DNA from 3 places in the Burkholderia sp. YIM B11467 genome. Region 2 is predicted to be linked to each of the others. Evidence: predicted binding sites of a transcription regulator. Region 2 holds the regulator's gene; each other region holds the start of a gene.

Region 1 (5,493 bases), on a different contig from region 2:
CACGACCGTCTGCTCGAACGCGCACACGATCGACGAAGCCGTACGCGATGCCGACGTCGTGATCGGCGCCGTGCTCGTGCCGGGCGCATCGGCGCCGCGGCTCGTCACGCGCGACATGATCGCGACGATGCGCACGGGGGCCGTCGTCGTCGACGTCGCGATCGACCAGGGCGGATGCTTCGAGACTTCGCACGCGACGACGCACGCGGACCCGACCTTCGTCGTCGACGGCGTCGTGCACTACTGCGTCGCGAACATGCCCGGCGCGGTCGCGCGCACGTCGACCTTCGCGCTGAACAACGCGACGCTTGGGGCTGCGCTCGCGCTCGCCGACAAGGGCTGGAAGCAGGCGATGACCGACGATCCGCATCTGCGCGCGGGCCTGAACGTCTGCGACGGACACATCACGTACGAAGCGGTCGCGCAGGCGCTCGGCCTGCCTTATGTCCCGGCGGCCGGCGTGCTGGCCTGACCTGAACGCACGGCTGGCGGCACGCGCTGCCAGCCGCCTTCACGCACCCTTCGAGCGGCTGCGCTTCGACGCGCCGCCCGCCCCCATCGTGCGCGCCAGCAGCGGCCGCAGTTGCGCGAGCGTGCGCGTGTTCAGCACGTCCTGCCGCGTAAGCCAGCCGCGTCGCGCCTGATCGACCCCGTACGCGAGATTGTCGAGTTCATCCGCGCTGCACGCATCCGAACCGATCGCCACCGGCACCCCGGCCTTCGCGGCCTCGCGGCACCAGATGTCCGGCAGGTCGAGCCGGCGCGGCTGCGCATCGAGTTCGACGAAGCAGCCGCGCGCCGCGGCCTGTGCGATCACACGCGGCAGGTCGAGTTCGCATGCGTCGCGCTCGCCGAGCATGCGGCCGGTCGGGTGCGCGAGCATCGTGAAATGCGGATGGTCCATCGCGCGCAGCATGCGCTCGGTCTGCGCGTCGCGCGACAGGTCGAAGCCGTCGCGTACCGCGCCGACCACGAGATCGAGCCGGCCGAGCATCGCATCGGGCACGTCGAGGCTGCCGTCTTCGCGAATGCCGGCCTCCACGCCCTTGAGCAGCACGAAATCGTCGAACGACGCATTGACGCGATCGATCTCGTCGAGCTGCCGCGCGAGCCATTCGAACGCGTTGCGGCCGCCGCCGGTAGGCGGCGTCCGGTCGGTGACGGCCAGATACGCGAGCCCGCGTGCGCGCGCCGCATCGGCCATCGCGCGCAGGCTGTCGCGGCCGGCCGACGCGTCGGTATGCGCATGCAGGTCGCCGCGGACGTGCTTGCGCTCGACCAGCACCGGCAGCGTGCCGGCGCGCGACGCGTCGATCTCGCCACGATCCTCGCGCAGTTCGGGCGGTACCTCGTGCAGCCCGATTGCTTCGTAGACCGATGCCTCCGTCGCGCCGGCAATCCGTTCGTCGCCGCGAAACACGCCGTATTCGTTGATCTTCAGCCCGCCGGCCTGCGCGATCCTGCGCAGCGTGATGTTGTGCGCCTTCGATCCCGTGAAGTAGACGAGCGCCGCGCCGAACGCATCGGCATCGACGACGCGCAGGTCAACCTGCAACCCGTTGACGAGCACGACGCTCGAGCGCGTCTTGCCGTGTGCGAGCACGCGCGCCACGTCGCCGTAGCCGACGAATGCGTCGGCGACGGCGACCGGATCGCGTGAGGTAACGAGGATGTCGAGATCGCCGACCGTCTCGCGGCGACGGCGAAAACTGCCGGCCGGCACGGCCTTGCCGACGCCTGCAACCGCGCGCAGCCGTTCGAGCAACGGCATCAGCGCGTGCGCGGCATCCGGCAGCAGGAAACGTTGCGGATCGCGCAAGCGCTCGTCGATCGCGTCGAGCAGGTGCGCTTCGGTTCTCGCGCCGAAACCCGGCAGCTCGCGCACGTGCCCGCTCTTCGCTTCGGTGCGCAGCTGTTCGAGCGAATCGACGTGCAGCGCGTCATGCAACGCTTTCACGCGCTTCGCGCCGAGCCCCGGCACCTCGAGCAGTTCGACGATCGCGCCCGGCAGCGCATGGCGCAGCGTTTGCTGCAGTTCGCAGGTGCCGGTCGCGGCGATCTCGCGCAGCTTCGACGCGAGGTCGGGCCCGATCGACGGAATCTTCCCGAGATCGTCGCCGTTCGCGACCATCGCCGGAATATCGCGCCCGTAGTCGGCGATCGTCCGCGCGGCATTGCGGTACGCACGCACGCGGAACGGATTGGCGCCCTGGATCTCGAGCATGTCGGCGATCTCGGCGAACACGGCCGCGCACTCGGCATTGCGGATCGGCATGATCGGCGTGGCTCCCCTCCACGTGGATGACACCGTGCGCGTGCGCGACGGCATCTGCCTGCCCGGCGCCGCATGTCGACGCCGCCGGGCGCCCGTTCGTCATCGTACGCCGACCGCGCAGCACGTGCAGCGCGCAGGCGGCCGTCACGTCAAAGCGATGCGCGTGGTGTCGTGGCGTACCGTCGTTCGTAGATCGACTGGCAATGCGTGCAGCGTTCGGCGGTCGGACGCGCGAGCAGGCGCGCGTAGGCGACTTGTGCATCGCAGTCGATGCATTCGCCGTAGCTGCCGTCGCGCATCCGCTGCTGCGCGCGACCGACGGCACGCAGTTCGGTCAGCTTCATGCCGATCAGTGCATGGTCGACGTCGACGAACAGGTCCGCGTTTGCCTCGTCGCCCTCGTCCGGCGCCGCGCCGGCAAGGTCCGCATAGGATTCCGACGCGCGCTGGTCTTCGCTCGTGCGGATTTCCGCACGCAACGTCAACTCGCTCTCGTTCAGGCGCTGTTGCAGCGTCCGCCGTTGTTGTTGGTCGAGCGCCATGGCCATCTCTCCTGTTCCGGGTTCCGCGCGGAAATGCGGCGCGCGGTGTCGCGCCGGTGTGCGGCGGGCATGGCAAGACCGGCGCCGCCGCGCCCGGATGCACGCCCGGACACGTGAAGCGCCGAACGCATTCGATGCAGGATAAACCCATTGAACACGTGTGTGTTGACGGGAATCAGCGGGCCGTCGACGCGCGCGACACGCTCGCGGAAACTGGGGACCGACGCGAAATCGCCACGCTCGATGTGTGCCGGGAAGCCCGGTGGCGCAACTGCAGTGCAGCAATTCGCTGCGCCACCGCAGGCTTCCTTCGACACACTCGTACCGCCGCCAACCCGTTCGTTGGCGGCTTTTCACACGACGCACCACTTCCTGGATGATTCGCAATCCTCAGAAAGCATTCCGCCCGGTGAAACCGCGCACGACCGTCAACAGGATGATCTTCATGTCGAACCAGAAGCTCCAGTTCTGCATGTAGAAGAGATCGAACTTCACGCGCGCTTCCATCGCCTCGACCTTGCGCGTCTCGCCGCGATAGCCGTTCACCTGCGCCCACCCGGTGATGCCGGGCCGCACGCGGTAGCGGTACATGTAGCTGTCGATCAGTTGCCGATAGAAGTCATCGTGCTCGATCGCGTGCGGACGCGGGCCGACGACCGACATCTGCCCGAACAGCACGTTGAAGAACTGCGGCAGCTCGTCGAGCGACGTGCGCCGCAGGAACGCGCCGACGGACGTGATCCGCGAATCGTTGCGCGACGCCTGCCGCACGACGCCCGGCTGCGCGCGATGCACGCGCATCGTCCTGAACTTCAGGATGTTGAACTCGCGGCCGTCGACGCCCTTGCGGCGCTGCCTGAACAGCACGGGCCCCGGCGACGACAGCTTGACCGCGATCGCCAGCATCGACAGCAGCGGCAGCAACGGAATCAGCACGCCGACCGCGAACAGCCGGTCGAACGCGAACTTCGCCCACAGCTCCGGCGCGGAGCGCGGCGTGGTCGCGAGATTGATCGCCGGCATGCCGAGCACGTCGGTCGCGGAGCGATCGATCACTGCCATCCGCCGCACGTCGGGCAACAGCCGCAATTCGACGAATTCGTCGCGCAACTCGCGCACGATGCGCTGAATCCGCCACTCGTGCGACATCGGCAGCGTGAGCCACACCTCGTCAATCTCGCCGCCGCGAATCAGGTCGCGCAAGGTGTTCCAGTCGTCGATCACGGGCACGCCGCCGATGCCGCCCGCGGCGGCCTGTGCGTCGTCGTCGAATACGCACGCCGCCACGAAAGGGCCATTCGGCGCAAGCTGCATCCGTTCGATCGCCACGCGTCCGTACGCCGTTGCGCCGACGACGGCGACGCGGCGCTGCCGCGCGCGCGGGTCGTCACGCGTCAGCGCGAGTGCCAGCAGCACCGCGCGGCCGAGCAGCAGCGCCGCGTCGCCGGCCAGCACCGTGCGCACGATCCAGCGGGTCGTGACCGTGCCGCCGCGGTTCATGATCCACATCGTGCCGGCCACCGTGAGCACGCTCGCGCAGACGACGGCAACCATCGTCTGCGTCAGCGCGTGCACGCCGCCCTGCGCCGCCATGCCGCCGCGCACGGTGCGCAGGTAGCGCGGCAGCAGCGCCGCGGTCAGCACGCACAGCAGCGCAATCGCGCCGCGCTGCGCGTCGGACAGCTCGCGCCAGGCAAGGCCCGACGCCGCCTGCGCTGCAAGCGCGCCGGCCAGCACGAGCACGACGTCGGCCGCCGCGATCGCGGCACGCCGCATCGCATTCGTTCCACCGGACATCGACTGCATCGTCACGCACCATGTGCCGGGAATCCGCAACGTACCTCCGGCAGGCGGGGGCGAACCGGCGTCGGCCTCGTATTCCCGCGCGTGCCGAGCAACCGGCGATAGTCGGCGCGAATCAGGTCGTAGCATTCGCATGCGTGATGTTCGAGACCGTCGCGGTCGAGCACCGTGATGCGGCCGCGGCGCTGCCGGATCAGCCCGGCTTCCTGCAGGCTGCCGGCCGCTTCCGTCACACCCTCGCGCCGCACGCCGAGCATGTTCGCGATGGTTTGCTGCGTGACGGCCAGCTCGTCGCCGTCGATACGGTCGTGCGCCAGCAGCAGCCAGCGGCTGAGCTGCTCGCTGACCGAGTGATGCCGGTTGCACAGCGCGCTGCGCGAAATCTGCGCCATCGTCGCCTGGCAGTAGTTGAGCAGCAGCCGGTAGGTCGCCGGCGAGCGCTCGAATTCGGTGCGCATCACGCAACTCGGCACGCGATACGCCATCCCGCCGATGCGGACCTCGATCCGGCTCGACGCCGCGGCGCCGCCGACCAGCGTCGCGAGCCCGACCACGCCCTCGCGGCCGACCACCGCCACCTCGACCATCGCACCGTCCTCCATCAGGTGCTGCACCGACATCATCGCCGTCGTCGGGAAATGCATGTGACGCGCCGGCTCGCCGACCCGGTCAAGCATGCCGGCCTTGATCCTGACCAGTTCGAGGTGTGGTGCGATGGCGCGGATGCTGTCCTCCGGGAGGGCATCGAGGATGGCATTCGCCGAGTAGCTCGAGTGAAGATGAAGCATGTCTGTATCCTTTTATTGTCCGTGCAGCCTGCAGCCGCGTGCACGGAACTCGTTATCGCGATGCGCGCCCGGACGTTGACAGTGG
Region 2 (5,493 bases):
CGATCGGCGCGGTGATCGTCGGCCGCGCGATCTGCCACGCAAGGGCGACCGCGGCCGGCTGCGTATCGTGCTTCGCCGACACGGCGTCGAGCGCCGCGAGAATGCGCAGGCCGCGTTCGTCGAGATAACCGGCGACGCGATCGCCGCGCACGCTCTTCTTCAGGTCGGCCTCGCTGCGGTATTTGCCCGACAGGAAGCCGCTTGCGAGCGCGTAGTAGTTGACGACGCCGAGCTTCAGGTCGCGCACGACCGGTTCGAGATCGCGTTCGTAGTCGGTGCGGTCGATCAGGTTGTACTCGGGCTGGATGACCTGGTACGCGGGCAGGCCGTCGCGCTTGCTGACGTCGGCGGCTTCGCGCAGGCGTGCGCCGCTGTAGTTCGATGCGCCGATGATGCGTACCTTGCCCGCGTCGATCAGTGCCTGGTACGCGCCGAGCGTTTCTTCGAGCGGGGCCGTGTCGGCGAGATCGCGATGCGAGAAATACAGGTCGATGTAGTCGGTCTGCAGGCGGCGCAGCGAATCGTCGGCGGCCTTCAGGATGTTGTCCTTGGTCAGCCCCGCGCGCGCGGCCAGCAGCCCGACCTTGGTTGCGATCACGACCTGTTCGCGCTTGCCGGAACGCTTGAGCCACTTGCCGATGATCGTTTCCGATTCGCCGCCGCTGTTGCCGGGCGCCCAGGCCGAATAGACGTCGGCCGTGTCGATGAAGTTGATGCCGGTTTCCGCGAGCGCGTCGAGCAGCGAAAACGATGCGTTCTCGTCGACGGTCCAGCCGAAGACGTTGCCGCCGAAGGCGAGCGGCGAAACCTGGATGTTCGACGTGCCGAGGGTGCGTAGTGCCATGTTCTGCTCCGATATCGATGGGTGATGGGATCGAACTGCGGGATGGGCCAAAACGATCGCGGCGAGACGGGGGCGCGGTGCGGTACCGCCGTGGTCGCGGGACACCGGACATTCTCGCCGATCGATCGGATTCGTGCAGTCGGCGCATCGCCGCGATGGTGGGCGATTTGCGGCGAGTAACGGACGGCTCGTCCGTTACGCGAGCGCGTCGTACGGCTGCGTTGGATCGGGAGCGAATTTTTGTCGGCGGCTTGCGCGACGGGAGGCGAGCAGGAGAGCGGGCTGCCCCGGCGTTGCGCCGGAGCGCATGGGAAGACGGGCGGCAAGCAACTGCCCGTGCGACGGTGAGCCGGTCAGCGCAACTGCACCGCCGCGAGGAACAGCACCATGCTGCCGATCGCGCCGTCCAGCACGCGCCACGCAACGGCCTTGCGGAACCACGGCGCCAGCAGTCGCGCGCCATAACCCAGCGCAAGGAACCACACGACGCTGACCGTCATCGCGCCGATCGCGAACGCGGACCGCGCGCCTTCCGGCTCGCGTGCGCCGGCCGTGCCGATCAGCAGGAACGTGTCGAGATACACGTGCGGGTTGAGCCACGTGAATGCGAGCGTCATCAGCACGACCGCCATGCCGCTCTGCGGCGGCGGCGCGACCGCGTCGCCGCGCACGTCGAGCGTTTCGTGGCCCGGCTTGAGCGCACGGCGCAGCGCGTTGACGCCGAACCACGCGAGATACGCGAGGCCGACATACAGCACCGCATGAACGAAAGTCGGATAACGTTCGACGAGCACGGACGCACCGCCGACGCCCGCGCCGATCAGGAGCATGTCCGACAGCGCGCACAGCAGCACGATCTTGCCGACGTGCGAACGCATGATGCCCTGCCGGAGCACGAACGCGTTCTGCGCGCCGATGGTGACGATGAGCGACGCGCACAGGGCGGCGCCGTGAGAGAAAGCAAGCCAGTTCATGATGACAGCGATAGCAGCAGTAGACGGAATAATCGGGTAGCGCTAGTCTGCGGTCAGCATGAAAATAAGAGAAGCTAATTCACCTAATGCAGATTAAGGAAATCTAATGCTCGACTACGCCCTGCTCGATGCGCTCTCGGCGGTGATCCGGTACGGCTCGTTCGAGCGCGCGGCCAAGGAGTTGAACGTCACGCCGTCGGCCGTGTCGCAGCGCGTGAAACTGCTGGAGGAACGCGTCGGCAGCGTGCTCGTCAAGCGCGGGCAGCCGTGCGTCGCGACGACGTCCGGCGCGCTGCTGTGCCGGCATACCGAGCGCGTGCAATTGCTCGAGGCGGAACTGGGCGGCCGGATGCCGGCGCTGCCGGGCTCGATCACGAGCGCATGGCCGATGTTGCGCGTGGCCGTCAACGACGACAGCGTCGCGACGTGGTTTATCGATGCGGTGGGGCCGTTCTGCACGGAGCGCGAGATGCTGCTCGACCTCGTGATCGACGACCAGGACTACACGGCGGCGCGCATCCGAGATGGCAGCGTACAGGGCGCGGTGACCGCGCAGGCCGAGCCGATCCAGGGCTGCCGTTCGACGCGGCTCGGGCGCATTCGTTATCGCGCGGTGTGCTCGCCGGCATTTCACGAACGCTATTTCGGCAAGGGCGTCACGCGCGACGCGCTGCGCCGCGCGCCGTGTGTGATGTTCAATCCGAAGGACGGGCTGCAGGCGCGCTTCATCCGGCGTGTGACGCGTGCGGATCTCGATCCGCCGCAACACTGGATACCGCATGTCGCGGGCTATCTGCGCGCATGCGAAACGGGGCTGGGATGGGGAATGTGTCCGGACCGGATGGTCGATCGCCAACTGGCGGCGGGCGAACTGGTCGACATGTCGCCGGGACGCACCACCGACATCGATCTTTACTGGCAGAGCTGGCGCCTGTCGATCGGCTGGCTCGACGATTTCAGCGCGGCGCTCAAGACGCGTGCCGCGCTGTTTCTCGATTGATCGACGGCGCGATACGGAGGACGCGCCCGGCGCGCGACAGGCGCGCGCCGGGCGACATCATCAGACTTGATGCAAACCGTCGAAGTCGACGATCTGGACGTGGCGACCCTGCATTTCGATCAGGGCGCGCTTCTGGAATTTCGACAGCGTGCGGCTGACTGTTTCGAGCGTCATGCCGAGATAGCTGCCGATGTCTTCGCGCGTCATCCGCAGGTTGAATTCCGACGGCGAGTAACCGCGCTTCAGGTAGCGCGACGATACATCGAGCAGGAAAGCGGCGACACGTTCTTCGGCATTCAGCGAACCGAGCAGCATCGTTTGCGACGTTTCGCGCACGATCTGTTCGCTCATCAGCTTGTGCATGCGCAACTGCATCGAGCCGGCTTCCGAGCACAGCGTCTTGAGCGCGCTGTACGGAATCACGCAGACGGAGCTGTCTTCCAGCGCGACCGCGGTGCGCGGATGCGTGTCGTCGCAGATGCCGTCGAGGCCGAGCGCTTCGCCCGCGAGATGCAGGCCCGTGACCTGTTCGCGGCCGTCGTGGCGTGTCGCGACGGTTTTCAGCGAACCCGAGCGCACCGCGTACAGGTTGTCGAATGCGTCGCCTTCGCGGAACAGCGCTTCGCCGCGCTTGACGGGGCGAGCCGCGCAGATGACCGACTCGAGGCGACTGAGTGCTTCGGGCGCCAGGCCCTGCGGCATGCACAGGTGCCGCATTGCGCACGACGAGCAGTGCGCGGCCTGACGAGGAGCCCAACTGCCGGCATGAGGCGTGGCGGCGGGACGTGTAGCGACGGGCGTCAGCATGATCGTTTACTCCGGCGTTGAATCGACGGAATCATTGTCCCACCGCAAATTGCCGCTGTCGGGTGACAAAACGTCGCGACCGGGCGCGCATGCCGAACGCCGTTCAGGCGGCCTGCTCGTCGGCGTTGGCGGCCGCCGGAATCAGCAGCACGGGCAGCGTCGCGTGCCGCACGCATTGTTCGGCGATGCTGCCGAGCACGAGACGGCGGAACCCGCGGCGGCCGTGCGTGCCGAGCACGAGCAGATCGGCGCCGAATGCCTTCGTGCCTTCGAGGATCAGCGACGACACGTCGTTGAGCGACGTCGCTTCGTTCAGCCGCGTCTCGCCCTTCACGCCTGCTGCCTGCATCAGCTTCGTGAAATCCTTCGCGAGCGCGTCGCCCTGCGCGACGAGCTGATCGCGCAGGATGGACGGATCGTAGCCGGGCACGTTGTAGTAGATCGCGGCGTTCTCGACGACGTAGAACGGTTGCAGCTCGGCGCCGTGTGCTTTCGCGAGCGCCAGCGCGGCATCGAATGCATGGCGGGACGTGTCGCTGCCGTCGACGGCAACCAGAATACGCTTGTACATAGTGTCTCCGAGTGGCGGGTTGAAACGAAGTCGGCCGGATGGCCGATCAGGCTCAGCATTGCTGCGAGGCAGAGTAAACCAATGGCGGGGACTTTGCAGTGCGGTGCCGGTCCTGCCGCGCGGCCGCGGTGTTTCGGGTGGTGCGGCGCACGACCATGCACGCGATGCAACCTGCGCTGCGCGACGCGTGTCGCATGGTCGGGTCGCATCCGTGGTCGGTGCAGTCTCCGCAAGGCGCTCGACAATCGAACGCACGACGAACACGGATGAAGACCGCATCGTCGCGAGGACCGAATGCGCGGGTATCGAAATCGCGCATCGCGACGCACGCATGCCAGTTCGACACGGCACAACAGCCACGCTGACGAACCGCACGCATCGTTATTCAACCGCAACCGCGCCGTTTCGACATGACTTCGATCAACGCATGTGCGTGATCGCGATGCGCGGCATGCATCGATCCGCCGATGCCGATGCGCGGAATCGTTCGTTCGAGCACCCGTCGCGTGCGCCGATCCATAACCATCGGTGGTCGACCGACGCCAGTTTGCAAACGAACGATCGATTCAAACACCGCACCGGCTACTTAGGCACGGCCGTCAGCTCGATCACGCGCTCCGGCTTCCGTCCGTGGCCGGGCCAGTACGCGCTGCCGTACATCCGGTGGACGGGACCGAACTGCTCGTCGTCTGCGGGCGTCGGCGCGGCGAAGCCTTTCTCGATCACCACGTAGCCCGCGCGCAGCGCGAACGCCGGATGGTTGCCGCCGGGGCGGCTGTCGAAACCGGCGAAGCCGTCGCCGGCTTCGGGCATTGCATTGACGAGCGACGCGTTGCTGCCCGTGATCTGGTCGGGCGGGATCGGCCCGCCGCCGGCGAGCAGCCACGCCTCGCGGTTCTTGCCGTCGGTGTCGACCGTGCTGTCGTGGGTGTCGTCGTTGTCGAGCTCGACGCTGTGCGGATGCGCAAGACCTGTTTGACCGGATGGTTCCATCACGGCTCTCCTGGCGGCGAAGCGGTCCGGATCGAAGCAAATCCCGTTCCGGGCATGACGGGAAAAGGCGCGCGGGCGGTCGCCGCGGTCGCGCGGCGCGCACTGATTTGTCGTGATTTATTTCAGCTAGAAGACGCGTTTTCTACAGAGTATGATTCTTTTCCTGCGAAGCGGCGACAGGGGATGCGATCTCGCCGCCTCTGCCCGCGCCGGGGCGCCGCAGCACCCTTAAAGACGGGTAGTGAACAACAAAGCAAGGGACTAGAGGTGGCGGATTCATGCAAGCGACTACTGCGTTCACGCA
Region 3 (5,493 bases), on a different contig from region 2:
ACGGGCGAGCTGTACGCGCTGCTGTGCACGCACAGCCTGCTCGGCCGCACGATGCGGCCGTCGGCCGGGTTCGCGCAAGCGGCGTTCGAGTGCGGCGTGCGCGCCGCGCAGGCCGGCCATGCGACGGGGCTGCTCGCGACGATTTTCGGCAGCCGCGCGCGGCTGCTGGCCGGCGAACTGGCGCCCGACGAGCAGGCCGACTACCTGTCCGGCGTGCTGATCGGTCATGAACTCGCGGGGCTGGCGGCCGAAGACGGCGGGCCGGCCGGCGCGGCAAGCGCCGACGCGCCGCGACCGATGCTGATCGGCGACGCCGCGTTGTGCGCGCGTTACCAGCATGCGGCATCGCTGTTCGGCTGGCCGCCCGTCGACACGATCGACGGCGCGGCGGCAGCCGGCCTGTGGGTGCTGGCCGAGCGGGCGGGGCTGTTGCCCGCGGCAAGCGAAGGGGCACCGGTTCGTCTCGACGAACCGGCTGCCGGAATGGGCGGCCGGCGTGCGGATCGACTTGCGGTCGATCCGATGCCGGATCACGAATGCAATATTTCGGGAGACTGACTTTGAAACACTGGAAGATTGTCGCAGCGCCGTTGATCGGCGCGCTTGCCGCGTGCGGTGGTGGAGAGTCGCCGGACGGCGTGACCGGGCAGCAGCTTGCCGCCGCGCCGGCGGCCGGACAAGCGGCAGAACTGCCGGCCGGCGCGATGCCCGGCACGCTGCACGTCGACTGTTCGCTCGGTGCAACCGGAACGGGATCGGCCGCGCCGGTCGGCACCGCGGCGCATCCGATCAACGATCTCGCGACGCTAAACCGGATCGTGCTCACACCCGGCACGCACGTGCGCTTCAAGCGCGGCACGACCTGCAACGGCAGTTTTTCTCCCGCACCGGGGAGTGCCGGCGCGGCCGGCGCGCCGATCGTCGTCGATGCGTACGGCGACCCGAAGGCACCGCGGCCTGTCATCGCGGCCGGCTGCACGGATGCGACGGCGGACCCCGACCAGTCGATCACCGAGCAGCACAAGACGCCGAGCGGGTTCAGCGGTTATTACTCGCTGTGCAAGTCGGACAACCCGGTCGTGAACCGGGCGGCCATCTATCTTTACAACACCCAGTACTGGGAGATCCGTTCGCTGGAGCTGACCAACGATGCGTCGACGCCCGGCGGGCGCCTCGGGTTGTACGTGCGGCTCGAGGATTACGGTACCGGCAGCCACTATCACGTCGACGACGTGTACGTGCATCACGTTCGCGGCTATCTGCACGACGTCGCCGGCAATACGGTCGGGTCGTACAAGACGACCGGCGGGATGCTGTTCGAGGTGACCCGCGACAACGAAGCGGTCGGCACGAAGGAGAAACCGACCAATTTCGACGACATCGCGGTCGAGAACAGCGAAATCTACAACGTCGACGCGGTCGCGCTGTCGACCCGGTCCGCGTGGATGTGCCGAGAGGGCGGCGCGCCGTGCGGCGACTATCCGCCGTACAAGGGCAATCCGGCCTACCTCGCGAATCCGGCCACGCAGGCGGCGTCCGACTATTTCCCGATGACGCGTGTCGTGTTCCGCAACAACCTGCTCCATAACGTCGGCGGCGACGGCATCATCGTTCGCACGGCCAGCGCGCCGAAGGTCGAAGCAAATCACCTGTTCGACATCTGGATGCGTGCGCCGGGCAATAGCGCCGGTGCGTGGGCGATCAACACGGACGATGCGCTGTTCCGGTACAACGAAGTCAATGGCGTACGGCTCCAGAACAATATCGAAGCCGGCGACGGGATGGCGTTCGACGCCGATCTCGGCACGCGGAACACGCGTGTCGCCGCGAACTTCAGCCACGACAACGACGGCGGCCTGATGCTGTTCTGCGGATGCGGTTCCGACGGACTGGGCCACGTCGCGCAGGAGACGGGCGCGCTCGTCGAAAACAACCTGAGCCTGAACGACAAGCGGCGGATCATCTCCGCCGCCGGTTCGGACCAGTCCGTCGTGCGCGACAACGTCGTGATTTCGCGCACGCCGGGCCTGGTGACGCCGATCGTCGAGAACCTCAGATACGCGAACGCGTTCCAGGTGACGGGCAACCGCTTCTATAACGCATCGGATAGCGGTGCCATTTTCCGCACGAAGAATCCGCAAGGCAGTTACGCGAACATCGTGTGGAGCGGCAACACGTACTTCGGTTACGCGGCGGATGCCGAGTTTACCGGGCCGAACTATCGGCACGGCGCCGAGCCCGATACGGTTTTGCCGTTCGGCGGGCAGGACGTGGATGCGGTTGCCGGCGAATGGTCGCGGGCCAGCGGGTTCGACAAGCACAAGTACCGCGCGCCGCACGCGCGATGACGGGATGGGCGCTGCGGCGCCCGGTCGCAGGCCGAACGCGTGCACGGTTTGACCGCCGTCAACGTTCGAACCCGCCATCCGCCGATGATGGTGACATGGCCGCGCGCGACAGGGCGCGCGGCAGTTCACCCCAGCGAGGTTCGCATGTACGAGAAGATCATGGTAGCCGTCGACGGCAGCGCTTCGTCGAGACAAGCGCTTGCCGAAGCATTGAAGGTGGCACTGGCGGGCGACGCGCACGTCAGCGTCGTGTATGTGGTCGACAAGTCGGTGCTGTTCACTTACGCGGGCCGCATCGATCCGCATGCGCTCGTCGAGGAAATCCGCGGCGACGGGTACAAGGTTTTGCGCGAGGCCGAACAGATCATCGCGCTGGCCGGTGCGAAGGGCGAAGCCGAACTCGTCGAGACCGAGAGCATCGGCGAGGACATCGCGGAACGCCTGCAGCGCTACGTGAAGGAGCGCGGGATCGATCTCGCGGTGGTCGGCACGCACGGGCGGCGCGGCATCCGCCGCGTGCTGCTCGGCAGTGTCGCCGAGCGCTTCGTGCGCGGCTCGAAGTGCCCGGTGTTGCTGATTCGCGGCGATGACGCCGACGTGTCGGCCGCCGCTGCTGCTGCGTAACGCGGCGCGCGATGATACGTCGCCAGTACCGGATCGTCGTCGCGGCGATCGCCGTATTCGTGTCGCTCGCGGGAATGATGGCCGTCGTGACCGGGCTGCTGTTCGATGCAACGATGGCGCTGCGCGGCGGCGCCATCGCGTTGGTCGTCGGCGTGGCCGGCTTCGTCGTGATGCTCAATCCGGGCGCGAAAGGCGAGGAATGACGCGCGCGTGCATGGCCGGTTTCTTTCGGCCGACGGTGCCGGAAGCAACCGGCAACCGCTTTCCGAAAGACCGGCGATAGCCACCGCCACGCCGGCCTCATTGCTTCGCGCGGCCATGCCGCGCGATTGCTCCGTTTACTCGCTTGCGGTACCCGGCGCCTTCGCGCCGTCCTGCCCGACCTGTATCTCCAGCCGCTTCAGCGTTTCCGCCAGCTCCGCGTTCTTCGGCTGAATCTTCGCCGCCTGCGCGAACGCATTGCGCGCTTCATCCTGGCGGCCCAGTTTCCACAGCACTTCACCCTTGTGCGTCAGGCCGGTTGCATAGGCTTCGCGCGCGTCGCTGTCGTCGTCGCTGTCCTTCGCGAAGATCGCGATCGAGCGGTCGAACCACGTGAGCGCTTCGTCGTTGCGACCGAGGCGATACAGCGCCCAACCCTTGCTGTCCAGCGCATACGCATCGTCCGGGGATTCCGCGAGATGCGCATCGATCATCGCGAGCCCGCGATCGACGGCGATACCCGCGTCGGCGAGGCGATAACCGATGTCGTTCCGGCGCTCGTCGGGGATGTCGCCGAGGTCGAGCACGGCGGCGACGCGGCCCGCATCGCGGTCGGCGATCGCGAGCGCCAGCAGCTTGGTGACGATCTGCTGCCGCAGTTCGGTGCTGATCCGGTCGCCGTTGGCGACCAGACTGCCGAGGTATTGCGTGTACAGGTCCGGCGCACCCGGATCGCTCTCGCTGTTCGCGATGGCCGCGCCCGGGCCTGCGCACCAGGCGGCGTCGGCTGAACCGGCGAGTATCCCCGTATAGAGATTGATGTTCCGCGGCGTGCGCGATTGCGCGTAGTAGCTGTAGCCGTTGGCATCCGAGTAGCCGCACGCGAGATATTCGCGGTCGACGTCCAGCACATACGGAAAACCACGGAGCGGCGCCTTGCCGGATGAATCTTCCAGCCGGAACGATTCGCCCATGTCGCCTTCGCCGATGATCGGGTTGAACACCCATTGCTTCTCCGGATGCGATTTCGGCAGCCGGATCTTGACGGTGCGCCCGGCGGCGTCGGTCGTGCCGAAGATCACGCTGTCGTGCTGGTCCGGCTTGACGGGCAGGCCCGCGATGACCTGACCGGGCAGGAACAGCCGGTACCGCGCATTCGGCAGCGGCTGGTGCGTGACGGGGTCGCGCAGCACGAACTGGTGAACGTAGGCGCCTTTCCCGAACGACGCGGTCGGCGCGACGTAGGTGCGAGCGTGGGCAGCGGGCAGCGCGGCGCAGCCGAGCGCGGCGGCAACGAGCGTGGCGAGAAGACGTGATGTCATGAAGTTGCGGTTCTTATATGGGAAGACGTGATGGACCGACGGCCGGAACTGCACTGCACGTCCGACGCCGCGTTCGATACACGACGCGCCGAGGCCCGTGAACCCTGCTGCGAAACGCGGGGTCGTCCAGTGCACTTCAATGCGGATTCCGCTCGCGGCTCCGCGATGCGCGGAGGGGAACGAAACGGATGACGCGGGAATGCAGTGCGCAGCATAGCAGGCCGTGCCGCGCAGTCGCGCCCCATTTGGGTTTCGTTGTTGCGTTCGAATGAACGATACCGTGATTTGTATCAAATCATGATATGTCGATGCGCACGACAATCGGTTTGACCCGGGTGAAAAGGGCGGAACGATCGAAATCCGATCGACCTTTACAACCGGTATTTCACCTCCTTAAATAATCAGGGTCTGCCAAAAGACCGGAAAAAACGAGATCCCCATGAGCCATTTCCTGGATAGATTGCGTTATTTCTCCACCACGCGGCCACGCTTTTCCGACGGTCACGGCGCCGTCACGGATGAAGACCGTCAATGGGAAGACGGCTACCGGATGCGCTGGCAGCACGACAAGATCGTCCGCTCGACGCACGGCGTGAACTGTACGGGCTCGTGTTCGTGGAAGGTCTATGTGAAAGGCGGGATCGTCACCTGGGAAACCCAGCAGACCGACTATCCGCGCACGCGCCCCGACATGCCGAACCACGAGCCGCGCGGCTGCTCGCGCGGTGCTTCGTACTCCTGGTACCTGTATAGCGCGAACCGGCTCAAGCATCCGCTCGTGCGCAGCGCGCTCGTGAAGCTGTGGCGCGAGCGCCGCCGCACGCTCGGCCCGGTCGAAGCGTGGCGCTCGATCGTCGACGACGACGCGGCGCGGCGTTCGTACCAGAGCCGGCGCGGGCTTGGCGGCTTCGTGCGCGCGAGCTGGGACGAGGTCAACGAGATCGTCGCGGCGGCCAATGTCCACACGGTGGAGCGGCACGGTCCCGATCGCGTGGTCG

Evidence for each region. The regulator FNR, encoded in region 2, switches genes on or off when oxygen is low (the NO sensors DNR and NnrR bind a similar motif). The targets are predictions, from matches to a motif close to TTGATNNNNATCAA.
Region 1: the regulator FNR is predicted to act here: its motif matches at 2,983-2,996, upstream of ACTRWB_RS10515 (TraR/DksA family transcriptional regulator).
Region 3: the regulator FNR is predicted to act here: its motif matches at 2,397-2,410, upstream of ACTRWB_RS32685 (universal stress protein).

The regions. Positions count from the first base shown of each region.
Region 1 is NZ_JBQVSQ010000002.1:745,887-751,379, forward strand. Features, by position in the region: gene ald (alanine dehydrogenase) at 1-472, shown strand, start outside; gene polX (DNA polymerase/3'-5' exonuclease PolX) at 512-2,275, opposite strand; gene ACTRWB_RS10515 (TraR/DksA family transcriptional regulator) at 2,425-2,817, opposite strand; gene ACTRWB_RS10520 (undecaprenyl-phosphate glucose phosphotransferase) at 3,208-4,614, opposite strand; gene ACTRWB_RS10525 (Crp/Fnr family transcriptional regulator) at 4,626-5,408, opposite strand.
Region 2 is NZ_JBQVSQ010000001.1:1,126,658-1,132,150, reverse strand. Features, by position in the region: gene ACTRWB_RS05160 (aldo/keto reductase) at 1-844, opposite strand, end outside; gene ACTRWB_RS05155 (LysE/ArgO family amino acid transporter) at 1,198-1,818, opposite strand; gene ACTRWB_RS05150 (LysR family transcriptional regulator ArgP) at 1,925-2,818, shown strand; gene fnr (fumarate/nitrate reduction transcriptional regulator Fnr) at 2,879-3,625, opposite strand; gene ACTRWB_RS05140 (universal stress protein) at 3,729-4,196, opposite strand; gene ACTRWB_RS05135 (hypothetical protein) at 4,582-4,770, opposite strand; gene ACTRWB_RS05130 (DUF3005 domain-containing protein) at 4,779-5,189, opposite strand; gene ACTRWB_RS05125 (hypothetical protein) at 5,468-5,493, shown strand, end outside.
Region 3 is NZ_JBQVSQ010000013.1:107,169-112,661, forward strand. Features, by position in the region: gene ACTRWB_RS32675 (2-dehydro-3-deoxygalactonokinase) at 1-558, shown strand, start outside; gene ACTRWB_RS32680 (hypothetical protein) at 561-2,348, shown strand; gene ACTRWB_RS32685 (universal stress protein) at 2,493-2,972, shown strand; gene ACTRWB_RS32690 (DUF2964 family protein) at 2,984-3,175, shown strand; gene ACTRWB_RS32695 (tetratricopeptide repeat protein) at 3,311-4,495, opposite strand; gene ACTRWB_RS32700 (nitrate reductase subunit alpha) at 4,935-5,493, shown strand, end outside.